2 regions of the Streptomyces sp. NPDC085937 genome follow, and region 2 is predicted to be linked to the other one. Evidence: riboswitches for the same ligand, from Rfam matches in the RefSeq annotation. Region 2 holds a riboswitch; the other holds the start of a gene.
The links. Region 2 has a riboswitch for cyclic di-AMP ahead of ACIF8S_RS31160 (transglycosylase family protein). Riboswitches for the same ligand answer to the same signal wherever they lie in the genome.

Region 1: linked by a shared signal. The riboswitch ahead of ACIF8S_RS32415 (peptidoglycan DD-metalloendopeptidase family protein) and the one ahead of ACIF8S_RS31160 (transglycosylase family protein) in region 2 are both predicted to bind cyclic di-AMP.

The regions. Positions count from the first base shown of each region.
Region 1 covers NZ_JBITSH010000025.1:3,895-8,097, forward strand. The annotation lists gene ACIF8S_RS32395 (aspartate aminotransferase family protein) at 1-108, shown strand, start outside; gene ACIF8S_RS32400 (helix-turn-helix domain-containing protein) at 278-901, shown strand; gene ACIF8S_RS32405 (DUF6126 family protein) at 913-1,026, shown strand; gene ACIF8S_RS32410 (tyrosine-protein phosphatase) at 1,048-1,845, opposite strand; cyclic di-AMP (ydaO/yuaA leader) riboswitch at 2,394-2,554, shown strand; gene ACIF8S_RS32415 (peptidoglycan DD-metalloendopeptidase family protein) at 2,559-3,497, shown strand; gene ACIF8S_RS32420 (SGNH/GDSL hydrolase family protein) at 3,702-4,203, shown strand, end outside.
Region 2 covers NZ_JBITSH010000021.1:89,540-93,742, forward strand. The annotation lists gene eno (phosphopyruvate hydratase) at 1-836, opposite strand, end outside; gene ACIF8S_RS31160 (transglycosylase family protein) at 1,104-1,808, opposite strand; cyclic di-AMP (ydaO/yuaA leader) riboswitch at 1,813-1,980, opposite strand; gene ACIF8S_RS31165 (transglycosylase family protein) at 2,194-3,153, opposite strand; gene ACIF8S_RS31170 (cytochrome P450) at 3,348-4,203, opposite strand, start outside.

The sequences.
Region 1 (4,203 bases), on a different contig from region 2:
AACCGGTTCGTGGACGCCTTCACCGCGGTGATGGACGACGCCCACGAGGGCGGGCTCATCTGGGACTTCGGCAAGACTTTGGTGAAGCAGGCGGTCGCCAACCGCTGACGTCGCCAACCGCGGCCCGCGCGGTCGCACCTCGCGGGCCGCGGCGAGCGGGCGGAACCCTCACCGGTCGCCGAGGCCGGCATCGCTCACCGGTCGCCGAGGCCGGCATCGCTTTGCCCCAGAGGCAAGGAAATTGCCTCTGGGGCAAGGTCGGGTGCTCAATGGAGGCATGAGCTCCTCCGAGACCGAGCCGCGGGACGAGCCTGCCGAGGCGCTCCCCGCGGTCGCTCCGCAGCTGCGCGCCCTGCGCCGACGGTCCTCCCTGACGCTGGAGGCCGCCGCCCGGCAGGCGGGCCTGTCGCCCGCCCACCTCTCCCGGCTGGAGACGGGGCAGCGCCAGCCCTCGTTGCCCATGCTGCTCTCCCTGGCCCGGATCTACGGCACGACCGTCTCCGAGCTGCTCGGGGAGTCGGCCGCCGACCGGGACGCCGTGGTGCGCGCCGCGGACATGGAACCCACGGCGGCCGGCGGCTGGACGTACTGGCAGGCCGGTGCGGCCGGGCGCGGCATGCAGGCCCTGCGGGTCCAGGTGCCGCACGGCTCCCAGGGCGACATCGTGCGCGTCCACCCCGGTGAGGAGTGGCTGTACGTCCTCAAGGGGCGGCTGCGGCTGCACCTCGGCGACACCCTGCACCGGCTCGGTCCGGGAGACAGCGCGCACTTCGACTCGCTGACCCCGCACCGCATCGCCGCCCAGGACCCCGACGGGGTCGAGCTGCTGTTCGTCCACACCCTGCTGCAGAGTCCCACGGCCGCCCTGTGCCTGGGCCCGACCCATGGAGAGACACCGTGACCGGGAAAGACATGGAAGAGAAGCTCCCGAGGGCCCTGTGGGTGAGGCTGTTCGTCTACGTCGTGGTCGGGCACCTCTTCGCGGCCTTCATCTACTTCCTCTTCGAGATGGCGCCGAAGAAGTGAGCACGCCGGGGCACACGGACGTCAGTCGAGCAGGCGCTCGCGCAGCCGCTCCCGGTGGGCGGGCGTGATGCCGAGCCCCTGCTCCAGGTACGCGTCCACCCCGCCCCAGGTCTCCTCGATCGTCTCGAAGGCCGCCGCCAGGTACTCCTCGCGCGCGTCGAAGAGCGGGCTGAGCAGCTCCATGACCTCGGGGGAGTAGGTGTCGGGGGAGCTGCCGCTGCGGCGCACCTTGTACCGGCGGTGCTTGGCGTTGGACTTCAGGTAGTCCTCGACGATCGCGTCCCGCTCCACGCCCACGGCGAGGAGCGTCACCGCGATCGAGAGTCCCGCGCGGTCCTTGCCGGCCGCGCAGTGCATCAGCGCGGGCACGCTGTCCTCGGCGAGAGCGCCCAGCACCTGGGAGTGCTCGCCGGTGCGTGCCTTGATGGTCGTGCGGTAGGAGTTGATCATCCGGTCGGCGCCCTGGCCGTCGGAGAGGATCGCGCGCAGCTGGTCGATGTCCCCGTCGCGCACCATCTTCCAGAACTCCGCACCGTCGGCCGGGTCGCTGAGCGGCAGGTTCACGTTCCGCACGCCGGGCAGCTCGACGTCAGGCCCTTCCAGCTTCTGGTCGGCCGCGTTGCGGAAGTCGAACACCGTGTGCAGGCCGAGCGAGGCGAGGAAGGCGGCGTCCTCCGCGGTGGCGTGGGCGAGGTGGCCGCTGCGGAACAGCACGCCGTGCCGCACGCGCCGGCCGTCCACGGTCGGCAGTCCACCGACGTCGCGGAAGTTGCGCACCCCGGTCAGCTGGGGCTCGGTCGACGGGATCTCCTGCGTCACGGACGGCTCCTCCCACTCGGTGCCGTCGCCGCGGCTCGTCGACGGGCACCACTCGACGATACGACATGCCTGCCAGGGGCAATGAGTTGTCCACAGGGCAGATGCGGGGCGAGCGAGGCGTACCCGCACTGTCCGATCTTGATTGTTTCTGTTGGATTGCGTGAAGGTCTCGAGGGGCGGCCGACAGGAAGATTCAGATGTCGCGAATACTCCGGGTGACCCGTCGCGCTTGTGCTGATTGATGCGTTATGTCCGTTTAGATCACTTGGTCATAAAGCGCCCTGATAGAACGGGAATTGAGGATGAGGTGCGTGAGCATCGTCATATCGGTGACCGTGCGCTGTCGCCATGCTCACGTAATTCCCGTTCACGGCAGGGGAATTCGATCCCGATCCACTTGCGCGGTCCACGCAGGGTGACGTCATTTCCCCCTTTCGATCACGGAAAAAGCCGGTTCGCGGGAACACGCGCTTGTTTCGCCGCGTCGAGGTCGCTTACGTTCCCAACCGATCCGGACGGACGCCTAATCCTGCCGCCGCCCGGAGCCCGCACACACTGACCCGACGCACGGCAGGAGCGGGGGACCCACAGGTACAACCGCCTGTTCCGGACCCCGGACAACAGGCTTGGGGTACAGCCGCGCAGCGACGCGGCCGGACATCTCCAGTCCGCACCCGACAGCTCACCTCGTAGGCGCCGGAGAGGAATTCGACATGCCCGCGAAGGGTAAGCACCGCCGTACCAAGGCTCAGCGTTTCACCCGCTCCATCGCCGTCGCCGGAACCGGTGGCGCCGCACTCGCCCTGCCGCTGCTCGGCGCCACCGGCGCGCACGCCGCGACCCCGCAGTCGGCCCCCCAGAAGGCCGTTCAGTCCCTTTCCGTCTCCAGCCACCAGGCCACGGGCGACAAGGGCGACGAGGCCCGTACGTACACCGTGAAGGCCGGCGACTACCTCGCCAAGATCGCCGAGGCGGAGCACGTCGACGGCGGCTGGAAGAAGCTCTACGCGGACAACCGCGAGGCCGTGGGCGAGGACCCGTCGCTCATCCACCCGGGTCTGAAGCTGTCCCTCCAGGGTGAGGCCGCCAAGAGCGCCCCCCGGCAGTCGACTTCGCCGCAGGAGTCGAAGCCCGCCGCGCCCAAGGCCGAGAAGCCGGCCGCGCCCAAGGCGGAGAAGCCCGCCGCGAAGCCGGCGCAGAAGTCGTCCGAGGAGTCCTCCTCCGGGGCCTCCACCCAGACCACCTCCGGCTTCACCTCCCCGGTGTCCGGCGGCGGCGTCGGCACCGCCTACAAGGTGGCCGGCGGCATGTGGTCCAGCGGCTACCACACCGGTGTCGACTTCGTCGTCCCGACCGGTACCCCCCTGAAGGCCGTCGGCGCCGGCACCGTCGTCTCCGCCGGCTGGGGCGGCGCGTACGGCAACCAGGTCGTCATCCAGCTGAACGACGGCCACTACGCCCAGTACGCCCACCTGTCCTCCCTGTCCGTCTCGGCGGGCCAGACGGTGAGCGCCGGCCAGCAGGTCGGCCTCTCCGGTGCGACCGGCAACGTGACCGGCCCGCACCTGCACTTCGAGATCCGCACCAGCCCGAACTACGGCTCGGACGTGGACCCGCTCTCCTACCTGCGCTCCAAGGGCGTCGCTCTCTGACCCCTGGCGGCACCCTTCCTGACACGCGCGCCGAAGGCCGACCCCGATCCACGGGGCCGGCCTTCGGCGTATTCCGGGCTTGGTCAACATTTGAGAGTGGCTTATCTCACCGCACGTCAACCCTCCCTTACGGTCGCGTAGGTCACATCGGAAGGTGAATCATGTCCGGCTGTGGCAGACGATTCGAAGAGTGACAAGGCAAGAGTGATCGGGTCGTACGTGGCGGTGGGGGACAGCTTCACCGAGGGCGTCGGCGACCCCGGCCCCGGCGGGTCGTTCGTCGGCTGGGCCGACCGGCTGGCCGTCCTGCTCGCCGACCGCAGGCCCGAGGGCGACTTCCGGTACGCCAACCTCGCCGTGCGCGGCAAGCTGCTGGACCAGATCGTGGCCGACCAGCTTCCCCGGGCGGTGGAACTCGCCCCCGACCTGGTCTCGTTCTGTGCGGGCGGCAACGACATCCTGCGCCCGGGCACCGACCCGGACGAGGTGGCCGAGCGCTTCGAGCGGGCCGTCGCCCGGCTCGCCGCGACGGCCGGCACGGTCCTGGTGACCACCGGGTTCGACACCCGTGGCGTCCCCCTGCTCAAGCATCTGCGCGGCAAGATCGCCACGTACAACGGGCACGTGCGGGCCGTCGCCGACCGCTACGGCTGCCCGGTGCTCGACCTGTGGTCCCTGCGCAGCGTGCAGGACCGCAGGGCCTGGG
Region 2 (4,203 bases):
AGCGGGTACGCGTCGACGAGCTCCGCGTAGTACTCGGTCATCTCGGCGGCCGTGCGCTCCTTGCCCTCGAAGGTGTAGACGCCGTCCTTGTAGAACTCGGAGGCGGCCACGTCGAGGGCCAGGGCGATCTGCTCGCCGGGGGTGTAGCCGGCTTCCTTGATCGCCTCGAGGATGAGGTCGAGGGCCTCGCGGTTGGAGCCGAGGTTCGGGGCGAAGCCGCCCTCGTCGCCGAGGCCGGTGGCCAGGCCCTTGCCCTTCAGGACCTTCTTCAGGGTGTGGTAGACCTCGGCGCCCCAGCGAAGCGCCTCGGAGAAGGACTCCGCGCCGATCGGGGCGATCATGAACTCCTGGATGTCCACGTTGGAGTCGGCGTGCGAGCCGCCGTTCAGGATGTTCATCATCGGCACCGGCAGCAGGTGCGCGTTCGGGCCGCCCAGGTAGCGGAACAGCGGCAGGTCGCTGGCCTCGGAGGCGGCGTGGGCCACGGCGAGCGAGACGCCGAGGATGGCGTTGGCGCCGAGCGAGCCCTTGTTGTCGGTGGCGTCCAGGTCGAACATCGCCTGGTCGATCAGGCGCTGCTCGGTGGCGTCGTAGCCGACGAGCTCCGGGCCGATCTGCTCGATGACGGCCAGCACGGCCTTCTCGACGCCCTTGCCCAGGTAACGGCCGGCATCGCCGTCACGGAGTTCGATGGCCTCGAAGGCGCCGGTGGAAGCGCCGGACGGAACGGCGGCACGACCCGTGCTGCCGTCGTCGAGGCCGACCTCGACCTCGACCGTGGGGTTGCCTCGGGAGTCCAGGATTTCCCGGGCTACGACGACGTCGATGGACGGCACGAGCATCTCCTTCTTGGGATGTGACGCGGGTGAGCAGGGCCACGGGGGCCTTGCGAGTCCGAGCCTAACCGGCTCCGGGCGATCGGCCATCTCGCCGCCCGCCTCATGGACAGAACCGAGAGTAAATTGTTTCCGAACGGAACAAAGCCGGTTCGGGAAACCGTGACCGTAATGCGTCCGGACATGACCCCGCCCCGGTGCGTACGGGGGAAGAAACGCACCGGGGCGGGGAGCCCGTGGGGACGGGGAGGGACCTGCCGCTACGCCTTACTTCAGGTGCAGCTGCTGGCCCGGGTAGATGAGGTCGGCGTCGTCGACGATGTCGTCGTTCAGCTTGAACAGCTTCGCCCAGCCGCCCTTGACGTCGTGCTCCGCGGCGATGGAGCTGAGGGTGTCACCCTTGACGACCTTGTACTCGCCGTCGCCCTTCTCGACCTTCTTGCCGGTCGGGGTGGTGACGGTCTTCTTCTCGGCCTTCTTCTCCGCCTGCTTCGGCGCGGCGGGGCGCTCGGCGGAGCGGGAGGCCTTCTGCTCGCTCTCGCGGGACTCGGTGGAGCCCGAGTCCTGCGAGGAGCCCTCGGCGGAGGAGCCGTTGTAGGAGGCGTTGGACAGGCCGGTGCCGCAGACCGGCCAGGCGCCCTTGCCCTGGCCCGCGAGGACCTTCTCGGCGATCTCGATCTGCTGGGCCTTGCTGGCCTGGTCGGCGCTGCCGGCGTACTGCGTGCCGCCGTACGCGGCCCAGGTGGAGGCGGAGAACTGCAGGCCGCCGTAGTACCCGTTGCCGGTGTTGATGGACCAGTTGCCGCCGGACTCGCACTGGGCGACGGCGTCCCACTCGGACGCGGTGGCGGCGGAGGCGTTGCCGGCCGCCATCAGCGGGGCGGCGACGGCGGCACCGGTCACACCGGCGATGGCGATGGCACGGGTGGCCTTGGACGGACGACGGTGCTTGCCCTTGCTGGAAAACAGCATGGATGGATCCCCTCACCGACGCCTGCGAGGTGAGCTGTCGGGTTCGGGCCGGTTGAGTTGCCCGGCCGCGTTCCTCACGGAACGCGGCTTCACCCCAAGCCGTCTCCGGCATCACTGCCCGGACACGGCACTTACCTGGGTCCCCCGCTCCTGCCTACGGCGCATGACGCGACGACTGTTCCCGTGCTGCCACTGGCAGGATTCGGCGTGGCGGCAGCCGGGGCCCGCGGTGGCGAGCGGTCACGACCGTAGGCACGCGCTTCGCGGAATTTCAAAGACGATCAGGGCTTCTGAGACCTATCTCTCACAGTCTTTATTACGGACATTCAGCCCGAAACCTGACGCCAACTGGCGCTCCGCCGAGGGCTTTTCAGGTGTCCGCTTTCTAGCGGTTCGCGTCCACCGCGTCGCTCACCAGAAGCCGCTGACCGGGCAGGATGAGGTTCGGGTCCTCACCGATCACCTGCTGGTTCTCGGCGTAGAGGGCGGTCCATCCACCGGTGAGCGCAAGGGAGTCGGCGATGGACGTCAGGCTGTCCCCGTTCTCGACGGTGTAGCGGTCGTCGCCCGCGTCGGGGGTGGCCTCGACGGAGGGCGCGGCATGCCGGCCGGCCGACGCGGTCGCACCGTCCGTGCGCTCGCGCTCCTCGGCGGTGGAACCGCGGTGACGGCCCGAACCCTCACCCTCGGCGTCCGTGACGGCCGAAGAACCGCTGGTCTGACCCGACTTGTCCGACTCGTCACTGCCGGGGGCGGTGGAGGCGGACGGAGACGTCCTGCCGTCCGCGTCGTCCCGCTCCTCGGTCGAGGCTCCGGACGTGGCCGACGGCGAGGGGGAAGTGGACGAATCGCGGTTTTCCGGCGAACCGGACGTGCCGGTGGAACCGGACGTGCCGGTGGAACCGGTGTCGCGGGAGGCGCCCGAGGTCGCGTCGCCCGCCACGCCCGTGTCGACGTTCGGGGACGTCGTGTCCTGGCTCAGACCCGTGAGCAGGCCGCAGGCGCGCCACTTGCCGACCCCCTGCTCGGCGAGAATTCTCTCCGCCACGGCTATCTGCTGGCCGCGGCTGGCCTGGTCGGCGCTGGGCGCGTACTCCAGTCCGCCGTGGTTCTCCCAGTCGTCCTGGGTCAACTGCAGGCCGCCGTAGTACCCGTTGCCGGTGTTCTGGCTCCAGGAGCCGCCGCTCTCGCACTCGGCCACCCGGTCCCAGGTGTCACCGTCGGCCGCGTTGGCGGCCCCTGCCCCGAGGAGCGGGATCGCGATGGCGGAGCCCGTCACTCCGGCCGCGACGAGCAGAGCCGGAGCCTGGCGAGGGCGACGGTGTCGGCCGTTCCCGGAGAGCATGCGGAGACCTTTCACTCGACAACAAGGACCGGCGCGCGGTGAGGGGAATCCGTACGGCGCGCCGTACTTGATGGGTGAACGTATAGGCAGACGATCACTTGTCACAAGTTCATGCCGTGCAGATCACATGAAGATCACAGACTTGAGGGTGTGTCATGTTTCCGTGCCCCGGCCTCCGGGCACGGGCAGGGAGGTCACCCCTGTCCCGTGGGCGGAGGGGAGAATTCCACCGGAAGCGTGCGCAGTCCCCGCATGATGAGGCCGCCGCGCCAGCGCAGTTCGGCCGTGTCCGCCGCGAGCCTCAGGTCCGGCAGTCGGGTCAGCAGGGTGGCGAGGGCGGTCTGGCCCTCCAGGCGCGCGAGCGGGGCGCCCAGGCAGTAGTGGATGCCGTGCCCGTAGCCCAGGTGCTGGTTGTCGCGGCGGGCCAGGTCCAGCGTGTCCGGGCCGTCGAACCGCTCCGGGTCCCGGTCGGCCGCGGCCAGGACGACGAGGACCGGGTCACCCGTCCCGACGCGCTGCCCGCCGATGACGACCGGCTCGGTGGCGAACCGCCAGGTGGCCAGCTCCACCGGCCCGTCGTAGCGCAGCAGTTCCTCCACGCCGGTCTCCAGCAGCCCGTGGTCCCCGGCGGCCAGCGCCCGCTGCAGGCGCTCCCGCTCCTCGGGGTGGGTGAGCAGGGCGTAGGTGCCGTTGCCGATGAGGTTCACGGTCGTCTCGAAACCGGCGAACAACAGGATGAACGCCATCGCCGCGGCCTCGTTCTCGGTGAGGTGCTCACCATGGTCGGAGGCGCGGATCAGGCCGGAGATGAGGTCCTCGCCGGGCGCGGGCTCGGCGGGCAGTGCCTCACGCTTGCGGTGGATCAGCTCGGCGAGGTAGCCGCGCATCTTCTTCACCGACCGGGCGACCCCGCCGCGCGGACCGCCGCCGTGACGGATCATCATGCCCGCCCAGTCCCGGAAGTCGTCCTGGTCCTCGCGGGGGACGCCGAGCAGGTCGCAGATGGCGTAGATGGGGAGCGGGAAGGCGAAGTCGTGGATCAGGTCGGCG